Regions from separate parts of the Janthinobacterium sp. GW821-FHT03A03 genome, predicted to be linked through region 2. Evidence: predicted binding sites of a transcription regulator. Region 2 holds the regulator's gene; the other holds the start of a gene.
What was found. The regulator LexA, encoded in region 2, represses DNA repair genes until DNA is damaged. The targets are predictions, from matches to a motif close to ACTGTATNNNNATACAGT.

Region 1 (10,574 bases), on a different contig from region 2:
CCACGTCTGGAAGAGGCGCTATTATAGGACGGCTGAAATCCTTGTGCAAGGGCTTTTTCCACCTTTTTACCGTTTTAGCTGTCAATGCCCCATTGCGACAGCATCCACGCCATATTGAAGGCGTTTTCGGCAATGGCGTTATAGCGGCCCGACGCGCCGCCGTGGCCGGCGCCCATATTCGTTTTCAGCAGCAAGGGATTGCTGTCCGTCTTGTAGGCGCGCAGCTTGGCCACGTATTTCGCCGGTTCCCAGTACATGACCTGGCTGTCGTTGAGGCCCGTCGTCACCAGCATGGCCGGGTAATTCTTGCGCGCAATGTTGTCGTAGGGCGAGTAGCTGAGCATGTAGTCGTAGGCCGCCTTCTGGTTCGGGTCGCCCCATTCCAGGTACTCTCCCGTCGTCAGCGGCAGGCTGGCGTCCATCATGGTGTTCATCACGTCGACAAACGGCACGGCCGCGTGCACGGCGTGGAACAGTTCGGGGCGCATGTTGACGACGGCGCCCATCAGCAGGCCGCCCGCGCTGCCGCCCTGGATGATCAGGCGGTTCGGGCTTGTCCATTTTTCGCGCACCAGGTAGTCGGCGCTGTCGATGAAGTCATTGAAGGTGTTTTTTTTCTTCATCAGCATGCCGTCTTCATGCCACGCTTCGCCCATGTCCGTGCCGCCGCGGATGTGCGCCTGCGCGTAGATGACGCCCCGCTCCAGCAGGCTGATGCGGCTGATGGCAAAACTGGCTTCCGTCGAAATGCCGTAGGAACCATACGAGTACAGCAGCAGCGGCGCGGAACCGTCGAGCTTGACGCCCTTCTTGTAGACGATCCACAGCGGCACTTGCACGCCGTCGCGCGCCTTTACCCACAGGCGCTGCGTCGTGTAGCGGCTGCCGTCAAAGCCGCCGACGATTTCCTGCTGTTTCAGCACCGTGCGCTGGCCATCCTTCATGCTGACGTCGATGACGGTGGGCGGCGTGACGGGCGACTGGTAGGACATGCGAAATTGCGTGGCAGAAAACTCCGGCGTGCCGGCCGCCGTGGCCAGGTAGACGGGGTCGTCGAACTGCACGGTTTTCCAGTTCTTTTGCGCAAAATCAAAGATGCGCGCGCGGTTCAGGGCGCGGGCCTTTTCCATCACCACCAGGTAGCCCTGGAAGACGTCGATGGACTGGATCACGGCGTCCTTGTTGTGCGGCACGACGGGCTTCCAGTGCTTCGGCTGCGGGGCGGTGAGCGGTGCGCTGACGATGCGGAAATTCTTCGCGTCCTTGTTGGTCAGAATATACAGCTGGCCGTCGCGGTGTTCGATGCCGTAGCGGTGGCCCTTCTCGCGTGGCAGCACGCTCTGGAAACGGCCTTCCGGCTTGTTCGTTGGCAACAGCAGCACTTCGCTCGTGTCCGTGCTGCGCGCCGTGAGCACAAAGTAGCGCTGGTCGCGCGTGCGGCTCACGCCGATGGCGAACTGTTCCACAGGCTCATGGTAGACCTGCTGCGGCGTGCCGCCCAGCGCCAGGCGGAACAAGCGGTCCGCGCGCTTGGTGGTGGCGTCTTCCTGCGTCAGCATCAGAGTGGCGTTGTCGGCCGCCCAGGCCAGCGAGGTCACGCGCGGCATGCTGTCCGTGAGCAATTTGCCCGTCTTCAAATCCTTGACGTGCAGCTCGTACTGGCGGAAACCCGTCGTGTCCGTGGTGTAGGCCAGCAATTGTTCATTCGGGCTGACGCTAAAGGCGCGCACGGCAAAGAATTTGTGGCCTTCGGCCAATTGATTCTGGTCAAGCAAAATCTCTTCGGCCGCCTGGGCGTCATACGCGCCCTTCGCGCCCACGGGGCGGCGGCAGTGTATCGGATATTGCTTGCCCGCTTCCACGCGCGTGTAATAGTAAAAATTGCCCTGGCGCGCGGGCACGGACAGGTCCACTTCCTGCATGCGGCCCTTGATTTCCGCAGTCAGCTTGTCGGCCAGCGGCTGGATCGGGGCCGTGACGGCCGCCGTGTAGGCGTTTTCCGCGTTCAGGTAGTCAATCACGGCAGGATCGCTCTTCTTTTGCAGCCAGCGGTAGTCGTCCGTGACGATGGTGCCGTGGCGCGTTTCCTGCCAGGCTGTTTTGGCGGCGACGGGGGCGGCAGAAGCCGTGGCGGCGGCATCGGCGGCCAGCGCGGATGACGCCAGCGTGGACAGCAGCAGGGCCGGCAGGATGGATGACCAGGCGGACCGGCGGCGCGCAGCGTGATGGGGGGTGGACAAGGCGGCTCCTTTGAATAGTTGTGTCAGGATTGTAATCTTGCCATTGAGAAAAGCAACTGCGGTGCGCGTGCGTTTCAACTTGCATCCGCGCCCATTTCCGGTAATACTGTATGCATGCACAGTATCTTGCCAGCTTCAGGCAAGCCGACCCGCCGCGAGGTGTTTTTGATGCCATCTGTCCCACCACTTGCCGAACCACCCGCAGCGCGCCGCTGGATAGCCCACCTGGACATGGATGCCTTCTTTGCCTCCGTGGAACTGCTGAAATATCCGGAATTGCGCGGCGAAGCCGTCGTCATCGGCGGCGGGCGCCTGCAGCAGCCCGTGCTGCAGATGGACGGCACGCGGCAATTCGCGCGCATGCGCGACTACGTGGGGCGCGGCGTCGTCACCACCTCGACCTATGCGGCGCGCGCGTTCGGCGTGTTTTCCGCCATGGGCATCATGAAGGCGGCGAAACTGGCGCCCGACAGCATCCTGCTGCCCGCCGATTTCGAGGCTTACCGCGACTATTCGGCCCGCTTCAAGCAAGCCGTGGCCCATCTGTGTCCCGTCATCCAGAACGTGGGCATCGATGAAATCTATGTCGACCTGACGGAACATGGCGAGCAGGCGCCGGCCATGGCGGCGCGCCTGAAGGCGGCCGTGTTCGAGGCGACGGGCCTGTCGTGCTCGATCGGCCTGGCGCCGAACAAATTGCTGGCAAAAATCTGTTCTGACCTGGAAAAACCCGACGGCCTGACCATTTTGTCGCCCGAGGATGTGGAAACGCGGGTCTGGCCCTTGCCGGCAAAAAAGATCAATGGCATCGGCCCGAAGGCCACGGCCAAGCTGGAAGCGCTGGGCATTATCACCATCGGCGAGCTGGCGCGGGCCGACATGGCCATGCTGCGCACGCAGTTCGGCGACCTGTACACGGGCTGGCTGCGCCAGGCGGCGCTGGGCATCGACGAGCGGCCCGTGCAGACGAGCCGGGAAACCAAGTCCGTCAGCCGCGAAACGACGTTCGAGCGCGACTTGCAGGTGGTGCGCGACCGCGCCACCCTGTCGGAAAAACTGGAAGGCCTGTGCACGCGCGTGGCCGGCGACCTCGACAAGCAGTCGCTGGCGGGGCGCACGGTGGGCATCAAGCTGCGCTTCGAGGATTTCAGCACCGTCACGCGCGACGTCACCCTGCCCAGCGCCACGGCGGACGCCGCCGCCATCCTGCGGGCCAGCCGCGATTGCCTGCGGCGCGTGCCATTTGAAAAGAAAATCCGCCTGCTGGGCGTGCGCATCTCGACCCTGTCCGATCCGGCCGTCGCGACGCGGCAGGTTCCCGCCCAGGCGGAGCTGTTTCCCGCCCTGTAGCGGCGTTTCCTACAAGATACATACCGCGCCAGACGGCGCTTTTGACGGCATTTTCACGTCGAAAGTGTAGAATGGCGTTCCCCTGGCACTACTGAAACAAACGGAAGACAAAAACTATGTGGTTCAAGAATCTTCAGATTTACCGCCTGCCCGCACCTTGGGCCTATACGCCAGAACAACTGGAAGAGGCCTTGTCCTCGAACAAATTCACGCCGGCGACCAGCATGGATCTGATGCGCCAGGGCTGGGATACGCCGCGCCCGAACGGCGGCCTGGTCCATGTTGTCAACAAGCAAATGTTGATCTTGCTGGGCACGGAAAAGAAATTGCTGCCGGCCACCGTCATCAACCAGGTGGCCAAGGCCCGCGCCGCCGAGATGGAAGAAGCGCAAGGCTTTGCGCCTGGCAAGAAGGCCATGAAGGAATTGAAGGAACGCGTGGCCGACGAATTGCTGCCGCGCGCTTTCAGCATCCGCAGCAACGTCTGGACGTGGATCGACCCTGTCAATGGCTGGCTGGTGATCGATGCCGCCAGCCCGGCAAAAGCCGATGAAGTCATCAAGCTGCTGTTGAAAGCCGTGGATAAACTGCCGCTGGAAAGCCTGCGCGTGCAGCGCTCGCCCGTGGCGGTGATGACGGAATGGCTGCAGGCTGACGACGCGCCTGCCGGCTTCACGGTCGACATGGACACGGAATTGCGCGCCACGGGCGAAAGCAAGGCCACCGTGCGCTATGTGCGCCACACCCTGGAAGCGGACGACGTGCGCCGCCACATCGCGGCCGGCAAGCAGTGCACGCGCCTGGCCATGACGTGGAACGACAAGATCTCGTTCGTGCTGACGGAGTCCCTGGCCATCAAGAGCGTCAAGCCGCTGGACGTGATCAAGGAAACGGAATCGAGCACGAAGAACGACGAAGAGCGTTTCGACGGCGACCTGATGCTGATGACGGGCGAGCTCGCCAAGCTGATGGCCGACGTGGTCGAAGCCCTGGGCGGCGAAGCGACGGCGTAGGCGCAAGCAGGTATGCGTGACGGACGGCCCGCTGGCATTGCCCGGCGGGCCGTTTTGCATGGGGCGGCCGCTGGCGCCGGCGTGCTGAAATTTTCCATATGGAAATAATATTGCTGTGATATCGTTACTATCCTGATATTGATTATTTCTACATAAATTCATGCATAAATATGTCCGGCGCTGTGGCGCCGCTTTTATCCTCGGGGCCACGCAGATGGCGGCCGCCCAGGCGCAGATTTCCGATGCCACCCTGCGCGGGCTGAGTGCTTGCGATGCCTCTTTTTTCCGCAGCTTGCAGCAGGACGGCGCGGCCCTGGCCGGCAGCGTGCCGCTGGCCACGCGCGGCGATGCCAGCTGGATCAAGGTGCCCAACCGCAATCAGGCCCAGGCCGGCAGCATCGAGTTTGCCGCGCCCGTGCGCGCTGGCGGCGTGACCTTGCTCGGCTATACCGATGAAGTGTCGGACCTGGGCAGCCTGGGCCGTTATTACAGCTGGGCCTTCCTGGTGGCCGGCAAGGTCGATGCGGTGTACCGGCAACTGCAGCCGCTGATCCACGATGCCCGGCGCATGCGCGCCGATGATGGCGCTTATGTGCGTTCCGACGTGCGCCTGCCCGGTGGCCCATGGCAGGCGTTTGCGTCCGCCTCGGGCGTGGCGGCCGGGCGCGACAAGGTTGAACGCGTGTTCCTGATCGAGCCGCACGGCGAGCTCGACGGCGTCGTGCGCGTCGGCTGTTCGCTGCAGGGCGGTGTCGACGCCGCCCTGTTGCGCGAGGCCCGTCCCGACATCGACGCGAGCGAGTATCCGCCGCCGCCAAATGCCACGGGCGCGTTTGACAGCGCACCGCTGCCGCCCGGAGTACTGGCGGCGGCGCAAGCGGCCATGGCGGCGGCGCCCGTCTGGCAGCCGCGCTTCAAGACGCTGTCTTCTTCCCGGGAGTCGACAACGCCGGGCAAGCCCGGGGAAGCATCCGTCGTCGATCAAGAGTGGCGCGTGCGCGATGGGCTGGTCGTCACGAGCGAGAACTACAGCGCCTTTACCATGCAGCGCGTGAAGCTTGCTGGCCTGTTTCAGTTGCGGGCCGCAGAGAAGGGCGATGTCCGCAACGGTTATCTGGCCACCTCCGGCCTGTCGCTGTCGCTGCCGGCGAGTTTGTCCCCGGGCACCCGCTTTCAGGCCAATATGACCACGATCAACGTGCCTGCCAAGCCGGGCGAGCGGCCGGAGCAGGTCACCACGCTGTGTGAAGTGCAGGATACCTTGCAGGCCAGTACGATTTCGGCCAGCCTGCAAGGCGCAGCGACGCGCTTTGTCTGTACCTCACAGGAAAGTGGCTACGTGGTCGAGAGTGCCTTGCTGCATGACCTCGGCGTCGCCATGCAACTGCGTACGGTATCGAAAGCTCACGGCGAGAGCCATTACCGCTATCTGAATCTCCAGATAACAAAATAGCTGTGCGACAAGAAAAAAGCGCCTTGCACGGTGAAGTGCAAGGCGCTTTTCAGACAAGCTAATTCAACGCGTCAAATTAGAACTTGTAGTTGCCGGTGACGTAGAACGAACGCATCATCGGATCGGCGTAGCGTGGGTCGAAACCAACCTGGTGGCCCGACGACGCGCGCAGCGACAGCGGTGGCGCACGGTCGAACAGGTTCTTGATGCCTGCGCGGATCGTGGTCTGCTTGTCAAAGGCGAAACGTGCTTGCCAGTCGAACGTGGTGTACGACGGAACTTGCAGGCGGTAGCCCTTCACTTCTTTTGCGGCTGCCACGTCGTACACGGTCGCGGCTGCATCGGTGTAGCCGTTGCGGTAGTTGACGGTCACGGTGTTGCTCAGGCGGCCAGTATCGAGGGTCGTCGTCAGCTTCATCAGGTTGCGGAACGTGACTTCGTTGGTGTCGCCGAAGAAGTTCATGTTGCTGGTGTACACGTTATTGCTACCGGCTTTGGTGTAGTTGGCGTGCAACATGTGGGTGCCGCTCAACTGGGCGGTCAGCTTGCCGAAGGAAAACTTGTGGTTGGCCGACAGATCCCAGTCGATACCACGGTATTCCTTCTTGCCGATGTTGACCGACAGTTTCTTGAACGCGTAGTAGGTATTGCCGGTCGATGGCTCCTTGTAGGTCGAGAAGCTCGTTGCGTACTTGACCGGATCGGCAAATGCCTGCTCTTCGGTGATTTCCGACACGGCATTGCGCAGTTTCACGTCCCACAGGTCGGCGCCGAACGAGAAGGCCGCGCTAGGCTCGACACGGAAGCCCAGGGTGAACTGTTTCGATTTTTCCGATTGCAGTTCTGGATTGCCTTCCGAGACGGCGTTGTATTGCGTGGTTTCTCCACGGCAGAGCTTGTTGCCTGGATATGGGCAGTCAAATTTCTTGGCGGTAAAGCCGGCGTTAACCAGTGGCTGAGCAATGTCCAGCATGCTTGGCGCCTTGAAGCCCGTGCCGTAGGAACCGCGGATCAGCACGGTTTGTACCGGCTGCCAGCGTGCCGATACCTTGTAGGTATTGGCGCTGTCTTTCTTGCCGACAGTTTTGTTGTTCAGCTTATCGTCGATCGCCTTGACGGCATCGTAACGGCCGCCAACGGTCATTTCGAACGACTTGGCCAGCGGCGCCAGCAACTCGACGAACGCGCCGTAGGTGTCGCGGCTCATGTCGTAGGCAGCCTTGGTGTTGAAGCTGTAGACGTCGCTGCCGGTGGCGCCTGGCGACTGCTCATAGCGGTAGGTGCGGTAGTCGCCGCCGATACCGAGGCTGGCCTTGCCGCCTGGCAAGGAGAACAATTCACGCGAGCCGTGTGTGTCGACGCCGCGCATCGTGGTCGAGGCGGTACGCACCGAACCGACGAACTGGGCGCCAGCGATTTGCGCTTGCACGGATGGCTTTTGCGTCACTGCGAACGGATCGAACTCCGGATTGGCCAGGATGTCCTTGAATGCCTGGTTTTTCTGGTAACCGCCCGTGTAGCGCTCGTCGATCGAGTTTTGCGACCAGGTCAGGCCACTTTCGAAGTTCCACGCACCCAGTTCGCCTTCCACGCCCACCACCATGTGCTTGGTTTGGGTAACGGTCTGGCTGGCACGCAAACCAAAGTCGGTGCTGCGGTAGTTGGCCGTGATCGATTGGATGTCTGCCTGTTGCGCTGGCGACAGGAACGGTTGTACGTACGTCGCGTAGGCGGCCGGATTGTTGAATACCAGCTTCTCAACTTTGGTGACAGGGTCTTTTACCGTTTGCGCGATCGAGATGGGGATCGGGTTGGCGGCGATACGCGCCGTCAGGTCGTAGCGCGAGTAGGCCAGTTCAGCAAACGCGTTCAGGCTGTCATTCAGCTTGTACGTTGCTTTGGAGAACAGGCTGTCGCGTTTCGATTGCGGCACGATTTCCACGGTGGAACCGGTGTCGAAGCCGCAAGCGTTTTTATTGCTGGTCGTGACGTAGGAATTGTCAGGGCAATTTCCCTGGTTTTGCCGCAGATATGGCGTGAAGGCGGTCGAGGAGGGGTTGTTGTTGTAGGCAACAGTAGCGCCTGCCGGCGAGGCCGAGGTGCTGGTGCGGTCCCAGATGTAGTTCTTGCCGCCGCGGTTGAATTTCAGGTACGAGGTATCGGCGAACGTGCGGTCGGTCGCTACCAGTTTCGACTGCTCGTCGTGGCGGTACGATACCAGCACGTTGAAGCGGTCTTCGTCCAGGTCGCCGAAACCATAGGTGACGCTGGTGTTCCAGGCGTTGCCGCCCTTGTCTTCCGGGCCGCCGTACGTCGCTTCCAGGGTGGCGCCCTGCTGGTTTTTCTTCAGGATGAAGTTCAGTACGCCGGCGATGGCGTCCGAGCCGTACAGGGCCGAAGCACCGTCGGTCAGGATCTCGACGCGCTCAACGGCGCTCATGGGAATGGCGTTCAGGTTGACCGTGGTGCCGGAGCCTTGTGGCGCGATGCGGCGGCCGTTCAACAGCACCAGGGTGTAGGTTTCGCCAATGCCGTGCAGCGATGCACTGGTATTGCCGCCCGAATCGGAACCGGCAGCAACGGCGCCGATGGTAAAGCCTTGCATGGCGGGCAGGGCCTGGATCAGGTCGGCAACCGAAGTGGCGCCCGACTTGGCGATCGCTTCTTGCGACAGGCGCTGCACTGGCAGTGCGCCTTCGACGGCGATACGCTTGATGCTCGAACCGGTAATTTCAACTTTTTGAATTGCTTCTTCCGCCATGGATTGGCCGGAGAACAAGACGCTACCTGCCAGGACGGCCAGGGCCAGGCGTACGCTGCGCACGCCGATTTTTTCTTTAAATGCCATTGTAACAATTACTCCGTAGTAGTTTTAATAACGACAAGCGGTACACGAGCACCGATAAGGCCATCGGGTAGATGGCCTGCGGCGGCGTGTACGGTAGGCGGAACCACGTCTGAGGGAGGTGGAAGACTACTAAGCGCAATATTGTTATAAATGCACTTATAACTTGTCGAGGCGAACATTATGTCGTCTCAGCAAGAAAAATTGGACTCTCACCGTGTCGGATTTGGCAGGAATTTAGAGATACTGAAGAATATTTGTGAATGTGAAAAATATGCAGTTTTATATTCTTCTATATCAATGTTTTTAAAAATGATCAATGGTGTTTTTTTACAACACATAATTATTATCTTGGCAATTTGATGTTTTACCAATAATAATTTTCTTTCATCCCCTGCGCTGAAGAATTTCCGACGGACGAAAAAAAGCCCGCGCGGAGCGGGCTTGTCGAGGTGCTGCAGAGTGAAAATCAGGCGGCTTGCTGGCCTGCTTTTCTGCGGCGCGCCATGAAACCAACGAGGCCGAGGCCGGCGAGCATCATGGCATATGTTTCCGGTTCTGGCACGGCGGCCACCGGTGAGGCGAAAGTACCGGTAAAGGTAGAGTAATTGCCATACTGATTGCTGGCAGATTGTGCGGTGGCGGCACCGTAGCCGAAATACGTGCTGACGCCAACGGTATTGGCGCCAACGGCAACGTTGCTCAAGGTAATGCTGAAATTGGCGGTCGAGCCGGGCGTGTAGACCGATTGCGTATATTGGCCCCACCAGGTGTAGGCCGCATAGCCCGATGGCGCGACCAGGTTTTGCGAGCCATTGCCGCCCAGGTCGAGCAGGCCGCTGCTGCCTTGCGACCAGTAGCCAGGCGCACCATTGAAGGGCGCGGGCGCGCTGGAGCTGACCACGGTGGCGGCGACGGGCACGAAGATCGTGAAGCCATCGAGGCCGGTCTGGCCGCCGATGCCCTGGTTATTGTTCAGGACGCTGTAATCGAAGGTCCAGGTATTCACGCCTGCTGCGCTGGCCGATGCCGTCACCGTATATTCATTTGTCAGGCTGGTCGTCGCGTGGGCAGTGCTGCTCAGCGCAAATACGGCCGCAATGGCGCCCAGTGGAAACAGGTGTGCAGTCGATTTGCGCAAGGTCATGATGAATTCCCGAAAGGGGTTGGTCGATGACGCGAATATAGCATCGATGCACAGGAAAAAATTGCAATTATGAACAAATATATTGTTTTTTTGCTTCTTTCATTTCCTCATGGAAATTATGGCCTGTATTCTTTATTTTTCTGCAAATGTTGCAGCCGGTTTTTGTTGTTGCGCTGCGACGTTGCCGCAGCGCAATTACCTTACAGGGGCTGGAACACGCCGGCGGCGCGGTTCTTTTGCACATTGTCCCAGGCAAAGATCTGGCCATTCATGGCCACGTACACGCCGGCCGGCAGGGTTTGCGCCACGCCGCAGGCAAAGCCCAGGTTGAACAGGGCGTCGGAATTGTCGATTTCGTAGGGAATCATCGCGCCCGTCAGGATGACCGTTTGCTGCAGCTTCGCCGCGCCCAGCACTTGCGCCGTTTCGCGCATGGTGTCGGTGCCGTGGATGATGACGATGGCTTTTTCCTGCGCCGCGCGGCACGAGGCGAGCACGCGCTGGCGGTCCCCATCCTGCATGTCGA
Region 2 (10,574 bases):
TGGGCACCGTCAGGATCGATTGCGTATGGTAGCCATGATGGCGGTCGAATTCGCGCATGCCGGAAAAATTGAAGGCCTCGTCGCGGTAGACGTCGGCGACATTCACGCAGCGGCGCAGGTTGGCGGCATACGCGGCCACCGATGCCAGGTTGGCCTGGCCGGCGGCGTCGAACAGGGGCACGCCGGGCAAGCCGATGTCCGCCCCTTGCATGATGCCCAGGCTGTCGTTGACGCTGATGTGGAAATCGAGCTGGCGGCCGTCCGCGGCGGGCCGGTACAGCGTGGCGCCGTCGGCGCCGCTCATGTTTTTTGCCAGCATAACGATGCGCTGCAACAACGGTCCGAGATCGCGCCCCTGGCCTCCCTGTCCATGGCCGAGCGCGACACTGAGCTCGGTCAATTGCTCCAGTCTGTGGGCGATTTTCTCAGGGTGCAGCTGAGGCATGTTGGCAGCGATCAGGTAATGGGCAAGCAAAAAAAGGGGAAGTCGGCAAGCGCCAGTGTAACGGCCGTCCCGCGCACTGTACATTACTTAGTCACAACAGAATGAAATAACTTGCCGTGTTGCAACACTCACAAATGTTGCCGCCAATCTCATTAATTAGAATAGAATCAACAATAATTACACTGTAACAAGGTACTGAATGAAATTCACGTTCAGGGGCGTACGCGGCTCTATCCCCTCCCCCGGTCCGCGCACGGCCCGCTATGGCGGCAACACCACGTGCATCGAAGTGCGCACCGACGACGACAGCCTGATCATTCTCGATGCGGGCAGCGGCATCTTTTCACTGGCGCAGCAGCTGCCGGCGGGCCAGCCCGTCGATGCGCACGTCTTCATCACGCACAGCCACTGGGACCACATCCATGGCTTGCCCATGTTCTCGCCCCTGTTCGTGGCCGGCAACCGCATGCGCCTGCATGGCGCCATGGACGCCATCAGCGGGCGCGGCATCGAGCATGTAATGGCGGTGCAGCTGCAAAACAGCTACTTTCCCGTCAGCGAAGCGGCCATGGCGGCCCGCATCGAGTACCGCACCCTGGCGCCCGGCGACACCGTCGAAGTGGGGAGCGCGCGCGTGCGCGGCGCGGAAATGAACCATCCGGTCGTCAACCTGGGCTATCGCATCGACTGCGCCGGCGCCTCGCTGTTTTTCAGCGGCGACCATGAACCGTTCTACAACCTGCATCCGCCCGGCCATGCCGAACACGCGGCCTGCGCGGCGCGCAACGCGCAGCGCCAGGCCGGCATCGATGCGCTGGTCGCCGGCGTCGATGCGCTGATCATGGACTGCTCCTACACGCGCGAGGAATACCCGGGCAAGCAGGGCTGGGGCCACGGCACCTTCGACGCGGCCTTCGACCTGGCCCTGCGCTGCGGCGCGCGGCGCCTGTACTGCACCCACCACGAACCGACGCGCAGCGACGCGCAACTGGAAGCCGTGTTCGCCGACGTGATGGGCCGCTATGCGAGCCGGCTGGGCAGCCTGCAGGTCTTCCTCGCCAGCGAGGGGCTGACGGTGGAACTGGCCGGCGCATAAAAAAAGGGAACCTTTTGGTTCCCTTTTTTATACATGCGCCCAGTTGACCCAAGGCCATCTGAAAACCGTAGCGAGCAAGCCCGATATCGGACTGAGTAGCGGAGCTGTACTTTAGTACAGTGAGCAACGGATATTCGATAGTGGGCTGCGCAGTAGGTTTGCAGAGGTGCCTTACATGATGTGGTGGCCAATCCACCAGGCGACTGCCGCGACAAACGCGGAAGCGGGAATCGTGAAGATCCAGGCCCAGACGATATTGCCAGCCACGCCCCAGCGCACGGCCGACATTTTTTGCGACGAGCCGACGCCGACGATGGCACCCGTGATCGTATGCGTGGTCGACACGGGAATGCCCAGCGCCGTCGAGACGAACAGGGTGATCGCGCCGCCCGTTTCGGCGCAGAAGCCGCCGACCGGTTTCAACTTGGTGATCTTCTGGCCCATGGTCTTGACGATGCGCCAGCCGCCGAACAGGGTGCCGAAGCTGATCGCCGTGTAGCACGAGATGATGACCCACATCGGCGGCATCTGGTCGTTCGCGCTGGAATAACCTGCGGCGATCAGCAGCATCCAGATAATGCCGATGGTTTTTTGCGCATCGTTGCCGCCGTGGCCCAGGCTGTAGGCGGCGGCCGATGCCAGTTGCAGGCGGCGGAACCACTTGTCGACCTTGCGCGGCGTCGAGCGGACGAATATCCACGACACGAGCAGCATCATGATGGAGCCGAACACAAAACCCAGCACGGGCGCGATGACGATGAAGGCCACGGTTTTCCACAGGCCGGCCGCGACCAGCGCGCCCGTGCCCGACTTGGCGACGGCGGCGCCCACCAGGCCGCCGATCAGCGCGTGCGAGGACGACGATGGAATGCCGTAGTACCAGGTAAACAAATTCCAGAAGATGGCGCCCATCAGCGCGCCGAAGATCACGTACTGGTCGATCACGGCCGGGTCGATGGTGCCCTTGCCCACCGTGGCGGCCACGGTCAGCTGGTGGAACACGAAGATGGCGACGAAGTTGAACGTGGCGGCCATGGCAACCGCGGTCTGCGGTTTCAATACGCCCGTCGAGACCACCGTGGCGATCGCGTTGGCGGCATCGTGGAAGCCGTTCATGAAGTCAAACAGCAGCGCGAGGACGATCAACAGGCCTAGCACGTAGATGCTGATTTGTATGGTCATTGTAGTTTCTTTTCTGATTCTGGTTCAGGACAGGCCCAACGCTTACGCGTTTTCGACGATGATGCCTTCGATAATATTGGACACGTCTTCGCAACGGTCGGTCACGGTTTCCAGAATTTCGTAGATCGCTTTGAGCTTGATCAGGTTGCGCACGTCCGGTTCGTCGCGGAACAGCTTGGACATCGCGGCGCGCATCACATGGTCGGCGTCCGATTCCAGGCGGTCGATCTCTTCGCAGATGGCGACGATCTTGCGCGAATTATCCATGTTGTGCAGCATGGCGACGGCGTCGCGCACTTTCTCGGTGCAGGCCAGCACCAGTTCAGCCAGGCGCTTGGCTTCCGGCGTGACGGCTTTCAGGTCGTACAGCGAGACGGTTTGCGCGGCGTCTTCCAGCAGGTCGAGGATGTCGTCCTGGCGCGTGATCAGCTGATGGATGTCATCGCGGTCGATCGGCGTGATGAAGGTCTTGTGCAGCATTTCCACGGTGGCGTAGGTGACTTTGTCCGCCTGTTTCTCGATGCTTTCGATCGCATGCACGCGGTTTTCCAGGTCGTCGAAATTGGTCATCAGGCCGAGCATCTCTTTTGCGCCTTTGACGCACAGTTCCGCGTGCTGGTTAAACAATTCAAAAAACTTGCCCTCAGTGGGCATCAAGCGTCCAAACATGTCATTCTCCGTTAAGCATTGAGTCGTGTTATTTACTACAGAAAGCCGCCCCGTATGAGGGGGCGGCCGATGGAATTGCCAGTGCTGCTGAGTCTTAGTCGCCTTGGTAAAGCGCCAGGCCACCACTGTAATTGCCAAATTTGGTGTACTGCCCCATGAAGGTGAGGCGGATGCTGCCGATTGGACCGTTACGCTGTTTACCGATGATGATTTCGGCCGTTCCCTTGTCCGGCGAGTCGGGGTTATACACCTCGTCGCGGTAAATGAACAGGATCACGTCGGCATCCTGCTCGATAGCGCCCGATTCGCGCAAGTCGGACATCACGGGACGTTTGTTCGGGCGTTGCTCCAGCGAGCGGTTCAGCTGGGACAGCGCGATCACGGGACAGCCGAGTTCCTTCGCCAGGCCCTTCAAGCCCCGCGAAATCTCGGAAATTTCCGTGGCGCGGTTGTCGCCCGGGGTATTGGCCGACATCAGCTGCAAATAGTCGACGATGATCAGGCCAAGCTTGCCGCATTGACGCGACAGACGGCGCGAGCGGGCGCGCAATTCGATGGAATTGAGCGCCGGCGTTTCATCGATGTACAACTGCGCGTCGTTCATCTTCTGGATTGCATTCGTCAGGCGCGGCCAGTCTTCGTCGTTCAGGCGGCCCGTGCGCAGGCGGTGCTGGTCCAGCTGGCCGACGGAGCCGAGCATACGCATGGCCAGCTGGGCGCCGCCCATCTCCATCGAGAACACGGCCACGGGCAAGCCGCTGTCGATGGCCACGTTTTCGCCGATGTTGACGGAAAACGCCGTCTTGCCCATCGACGGACGTCCCGCCACGATCACCAGGTCGCCCGGCTGCAGACCCGAGGTCATGCGGTCGAGGTCGATGAAACCGGTGGGCACGCCCGTGATTTCACTCTGGTTGTCGCGGCTGTACAGTTCGTCGATGCGCTCGACCACTTGCGTCAGCAGGGGCTGGATGGCGGTCCAGCCCTGGGCGCCGCGCGCGCCTTCTTCGGCGATGGCGAAAATCTTCGATTCGGCCTCGTCAAGCATCTGCTTGACTTCCTTGCCTTGCGGGCTGAAGGCCGTGCCGGAGATATCGTCGGCGACGGTGATGAGCTTGCGCAGCACGCCGCGGTCGCGCACGATTTCGGCATAGCGCCGGATGTTCGCAGCCGATGGCGTATTTTGCGCCATGGCGTTCAGGTAAGCGAGTCCGCCCACATCCTCGGCCTTGCCGAGCTGGGTCAGGGTTTCAAAAACAGTAATGACATCGGCTGGCTTGGAAGCGTTAACCATCTTGACGATTTGCTCGAAGATGATGCGATGGTCATAGCGATAGAAATCCTCCGCATGCATGAAGTCGGCAATGCGGTCATAGGCGGCATTGTCGCGCAGCAGACCACCGATGACGGATTGTTCTGCTTCGATCGAATGCGGCGGAATACGGAGGGAATCCAGTTGCGGATCAGAGGGGGCGTTCATGGCGCGAATTATACCCGCTTCGGCGTGCCGGCAAAAATAAAGGGCTGAAAATGAGCGAAAAAAAGGCCACAAAAAAGCCGGGCGAACCCGGCTTTTCATAGTGCGGCAGCGCTTGCGGGCCAGGCCCGCAGACGATTACGCGTTCGCGTCTGGAACGACAGCGATCACCACTTCCACGACCACGTCGGTGTGCAGAGCAACCGAAACGTTGTGCTCGCCAACGATCTTCAGCGGGCCGGTAGGCATGCGGATTTGTGCTTTTTCAACAGCAAAACCTTGCTTGGTCAGCGCTTCAGCGATGTCGAAGTTGGTGACGGAACCGAACAGACGGCCATCGACGCCAGCTTTTTGAGCAACTTGAACGGTCAGGCCGCTCAGTTTTTCGCCCTGGGCTTGCGATGCGGCCAGTTTGGCGGCAGCAGCTTTTTCCAGTTCGGCGCGCTTGACTTCGAATTCAGCCACAGCGGTTGCCGTGGCACGACGTGCCAGGCGTTGCGGGATCAGGAAGTTACGTGCGTAACCGTCCTTGACTTTGACGACTTCGCCGAGGTTACCGACGTTTACAACTTTTTCTAACAGAATGATTTGCATAGTTCTTCTCCAGGAATATCTGACCGATTAAGCGTGGTGCAGATCGGTGTATGGCAGCAGCGCGAGGAAGCGAGCGCGCTTGATTGCGGTGTCGACTTGGCGCTGGTAGTGCGCTTTGGTACCGGTCAGGCGTGCTGGCATGATCTTGCCGTTTTCCTGGACGAAGTCTTTCAGCGTGTCGACGTCTTTGTAGTCGACTTGCTCAACGTGAGCTGCCGTGAAGCGGCAGAACTTCTTACGTTTGAACAATGGGTTTTGCTGTTTGCGTTTTTCTTTAAGCTTGAGCTTATTTTTGTCGAACTTTTTACCGAATGCCATGTCAGGCTCCTGTATCTAAAATGCGCTAGTCGGGAATGACTGCACTAAAATCAATGATGTGAAACACCAAACTCTTGCTGTTGCGGCTCTTTCTGGCCAGGAAACCCGTGAACTGATAGACCCCGCCCAAGCTTGCCTGGCTGAACCGGCCTGAAATTTCGCCAGCGGCAAGCGCGGCAACATCAAACTCGGTCAAACGGGCAATTCCTGCTTCCATCTGCTGCGAACTGTGTTGCAATACTGCATTCACAATCGGCAGCCCTGCCGGGGTATAGCGCAATATTTCGCGCTCGGCAATGATGGCGGTAACTTGTAGCTGGTTCAGCGCACGATCCTGGTCAGAAATTAAGCGGCTGCGGCTGGAGCGGCTGCTGGTGCTTCGGTGCGGTGGCTTTTGGCCGCGTCTTCGCGTTGTACCGATTTCATCATCGGCGAAGGAGCTGTTTCAGCTTTCTTCATTTTAACGGTCAGGTGACGCAACACGGCATCATTGAATTTGAATGCTGTTTCCAACTCGACCAGGGTCTCGTTGTCGCATTCGATGTTCAGGCAGATGTAGTGTGCTTTAGGCAGCTTTTGGATCGAGTAAGCCATTTGACGGCGGCCCCAATCTTCCACGCGGTGAACCGAACCGCCGCGGGTGGTTACGCTGGCTTTGTAGCGTTCGATCATCGCGGGCACTTGCTCGCTTTGGTCCGGATGGACGATAAAGACTATTTCATAATGACGCATGCAAACTCCTTCAGGTCGGATTAATAATCGCCCACCCCGGCGTCAAGACGGGTGTGGGAAGGTCAGCCGAAGATTATAACCGCCTTTTGCGAACTATTCAATGATTGCTTGCGCCGCGCCCGCCAGCGACCGCCGTTCTTGCCCGAACAGCAGGTTTTCTTTCAAAATCGCTGAAAAAGGCCGAATTCCGCTTGCATAGTGGGCGATACTGTACAAAAATACAGACTGTTCATATAGACAGCATTTTAGTATGCACCCACCGCTCATGATCAAGCTGACAGCACGACAAGAACAAATCCTGAACCTGATCAAGGATGCGATTGAAAACACGGGCTTTCCGCCCACCCGTGCCGAAATCGCCAATGAACTGGGTTTCAAATCGGCCAACGCGGCCGAAGAGCATCTGCAGGCCCTGGCCCGCAAGGGCGCCATCGAGATCTCGCCGGGCACTTCGCGCGGCATCCGCCTGATCGGTGCGGCGGCCGAGGCGCTGCCGAAGGTAGCGCCGGCCCTGCTGATGTCGCTGCCCCTGATCGGCCGCGTGGCGGCCGGCTCCCCCATCCTGGCGCAGGAAAACCTGGAAGCGAGCTACAACGTCGACCCGGCCCTGTTTTCGGCCAAGCCGGACTTCCTGCTGAAAGTGCGTGGCTGGTCCATGCGCGACGCCGGCATCATGGATGGCGACTTATTGGCCGTCAAAAAGGTCGACAGCGCCAAGAACGGGCAGATCGTCGTTGCCCGCATCGGCGACGAAGTCACCGTCAAGCGCTACAAGAAGACGGGCTCCGTCATCGAACTGTTCCCGGAAAATCCCGACTTCAAGGTCATCACCGTATCGCCGGAAGACGAATTCGCCCTGGAAGGTTTAGCCGTAGGTTTGATGCGCAGCTGGCATTAAGTTGCACGCCGGGGTCAGACCCGCCGGGTCTGACCCCAGTTTTTAGTTGCCCCCGTCTCATGCCTGACACGCAAGTTTCAATGCCCGACAAAACCGTCGCGAGCGGAAGGGAAAGGTGGCCGAGAAGCGGAACCATACTCAGTACGGGGGCGCCGAGCCGGTGAGCATCGCAAGCCGCCTATACCGACGCGCAGCAGGTTTGGCTGGACATCATTCCTCAAGCGCGCTGCTGAAATCCTCGAGCAGATCCACCTCGTCCTCGATACCGACGGAAACGCGGATCAGCGACTCGGCGATGCCCATGCTGGCGCGCCGCTCGGCCCCCATCTCGTAGAAAATCGTGTGGGCGACGGGAATGACGAGGGTGCGCGTGTCACCGAGGTTACTGGCTGGAATGGCCAGATTCAGGCGATTCAGGAAATCGAAGCAATCGATGCCATCCTTCAACTCAAAACTGAACAACGAACCATAGCTGCGGAACAGGTCCGTCGCCAGCGCGTGCTGCGGGTGCGACGGCAAGCCCGGATAGTGCACGGCAGCGACGCGCGGGTCCGCCTGCAGCATCGTCGCCAGCGCCAGGGCGTTCGAGCAGGTGCGATCCAGGCGCAAGGCCATGGTTTCCGCGCCGACGGCGAGATGGTGCGCCGCTTCCGGGCCCAGCGAGGCGCCGAAATCGCGCAAGGCCTTGGCGCGGATCTGCGCGATGCCCCACTGGGCCGGCGCCGCCTTCTTGTAATTCTCGAAAATGTTCGGATACTGTGTCCAGTCGAACACACCCGTGTCCGTCAAGCTGCCGCCGAGCGCATTGCCGTGGCCGCCGATGGATTTCGTCAAGGCGTTGACCACCAGGCCCGCGCCCACGGCTTTCGGGCGGAACAGGTAGGGCGTCGTCATGGTGTTGTCGACGATGTACAAAATGCCCTTCTCGCGGCACAGGTCACCGATTTTTTTCAGGTCAGCGATTTGTGTGCGCGGATTGGCAATAGTTTCCACGAAAACAATCCGCGTGGCCGGCGTGATGGCGGCCGCCACATTCGCCACATCGGTGGCGTCGACGAAGGACACGGCCATGCCCTGTCCCGTTACCGTTTGCCACAGGCTGTTGGTATTGCCGAACAGAAAGGCCGACGACACCACGTGGTCGCCCGCGCGCAGCAAGGACTGCACCACGGCGCCGATGGCGCCCATGCCGGTGGCGAAGCACAGGGTCGCCACGCCGTCTTCCATCTTGTTGACCTTGTCTTCCAGCGCGGACACGGTCGGGTTACCCTGGCGGCCATAGCGAAAGCCCGGCTCCTTGCCCTGGAAGACGGAGGCGAGCTGGCGCGCGTCGCCGTAGCCGAAGGCAACGGAGGTGTGCACGGGCTTGTGCAGCGAGCCGTGCTCGATGCCCTTGCGGCGGTCGTTATGCAGGATGGTGGTGGTAAAGCCGTAGTTTTTTTTATCGTTCATGATCGCGGAGCAAAAAAAGCCCGGCGCTAGCCGGGCAAGATAATTACGCTTCTGTCGTTGCCAGGTTCAGGTTCAGCTGGGAACGGGGCGTATCTTCGGGCGCTGCCGCCTTCGGATGGTGGCGCGCATATTCGAGGCGGTCCAGGTATTCCTGCGACACGTCGCCCGTCACGTAGACGCCGTCGAAGCATGACGCCTCGAAGTTCGTCAGGGCCGGGTTGACGTCGGCAATCGCCTGCTTGAGGGCGCCGATGTCCTGGTACACCAGGTAATCGGCCGTGATTTCGCGGCACACTTCTTCCGTCGTGCGGCCGTAGGCGATCAGCTCGTCACGCGTCGGCATGTCGATGCCGTATACGTTCGGGTAGATCACCGGCGGCGCGGCCGAGGCGAAGATGACCTTCGTCGCGCCCGCTTCGCGCGCCATCTGCACGATTTCACGGCTGGTGGTGCCGCGCACGATGGAGTCATCGACCAGCAAGACCACTTTGTCCTTGAATTCCGATGGAATCGCGTTGAGCTTCTGGCGCACGGATTTCTTGCGCGCCGCCTGGCCCGGCATAATAAAAGTGCGGCCGATGTAGCGGTTCTTGATGAAGCCTTCGCGGTACTCGATGTTGAGCGCCATGGCCAGCTGGATGGCGGCCGGACGCGAGGAGTCGGGAATCGGCATGACCACGTCGATATGCACGCCAGGCAACTCGGTGCGGATTTTTTCCGCCAGGTATTCGCCCATTTTCAGGCGCGTGGCGTACACGGAGGCGCCGTCGATGACGGAATCGGGACGGGCCAGGTAGACGAATTCGAACACGCACGGATTCAGGCTGGCGTTATCGGCGCACTGAGCGCTATGCAATTGCTTGTCGGCATCGATGAAGACGGCTTCGCCGGGGCCGATGTCACGCACGAAGCGGAAACCCATGCCTTCCAGGGCCACGGATTCGGAGGCGATCAGGTATTCAGGCCCCTGCTCCGTTTCATTGATACCCAGGCACAGCGGGCGGATGCCGTGCGGGTCGCGGAAGGCCAGCAAGCCCACGCCGGCGATTTGCGCCACGGCGGCATAGCCGCCCTTGACGCGGCGGTTCAGCACGGTGACCGCCTTGAAGATGGCGTCGGGGTCCAGGTTCAGGCCCGTCGTCGCTTCCTGGATTTCATGCGCCAGCACGTTGAGCAGCACTTCCGAGTCGGAATCGGTATTGATGTGACGGCGGTCGTTCTTGAACATTTCCTGCTTCAACTGCTCCCAGTTGGTCAGGTTGCCATTGTGCGCCAGCGTGATGCCGAACGGCGCATTCACATAAAACGGCTGTGCTTCCTCTTCGCTCGACGAACCGGCCGTCGGGTAACGGCAGTGGCCGATGCCCGTAGTGCCTTGCAGCGAACGCATATTGCGCGTACGGAAGACGTCACGCACGAGGCCGTTGGCCTTGTGCATGGAAAACATACTGCTGTGATTTGTCGCAATCCCTGCCGCATCCTGACCGCGATGTTGCAAGAGCAACAATGCATCATAGAGCAATTGATTGACAGGTTGATGGGAAACGACGCCGACGATGCCACACATGGTGTGCTCCTAAACTGTGCTACTGATTTTAAAAAAAATTCAAAATTTCACATGCTGCGCGTAGGCGGCAGGCAGATAAGGCTTGATGGCGCGCGCGCCCTGCTCCGCGAGCGGGCTGAGCAGCGCGTTTTTCCAGAAGGGCTG

Region 1: dinB (DNA polymerase IV) is a predicted target of LexA. The motif match lies at 2,346-2,363, and genes of this name have one in related genera.

Annotation. Positions count from the first base shown of each region.
Region 1 is NZ_JBWKUZ010000037.1:113-10,686, forward strand. It holds gene AC07VI_RS29035 (S9 family peptidase) at 75-2,240, opposite strand; gene dinB (DNA polymerase IV) at 2,409-3,590, shown strand; gene AC07VI_RS29045 (recombination-associated protein RdgC) at 3,707-4,603, shown strand; gene AC07VI_RS29050 (hypothetical protein) at 4,764-6,056, shown strand; gene AC07VI_RS29055 (TonB-dependent receptor) at 6,133-8,904, opposite strand; gene AC07VI_RS29060 (PEPxxWA-CTERM sorting domain-containing protein) at 9,371-10,048, opposite strand; gene AC07VI_RS29065 (asparaginase domain-containing protein) at 10,249-10,574, opposite strand, start outside.
Region 2 is NZ_JBWKUZ010000001.1:124,570-135,143, forward strand. It holds gene AC07VI_RS00585 (GAF and HD-GYP domain-containing protein) at 1-445, opposite strand, end outside; gene AC07VI_RS00590 (MBL fold metallo-hydrolase) at 645-1,541, shown strand; gene AC07VI_RS00595 (inorganic phosphate transporter) at 1,713-2,723, opposite strand; gene AC07VI_RS00600 (DUF47 domain-containing protein) at 2,766-3,392, opposite strand; gene AC07VI_RS00605 (replicative DNA helicase) at 3,487-4,872, opposite strand; gene rplI (50S ribosomal protein L9) at 5,008-5,463, opposite strand; gene rpsR (30S ribosomal protein S18) at 5,491-5,781, opposite strand; gene priB (primosomal replication protein N) at 5,807-6,106, opposite strand; gene rpsF (30S ribosomal protein S6) at 6,127-6,513, opposite strand; gene lexA (transcriptional repressor LexA) at 6,779-7,411, shown strand; gene AC07VI_RS00635 (cystathionine gamma-synthase family protein) at 7,622-8,863, opposite strand; gene purF (amidophosphoribosyltransferase) at 8,907-10,430, opposite strand; gene AC07VI_RS00645 (CvpA family protein) at 10,470-10,574, opposite strand, start outside.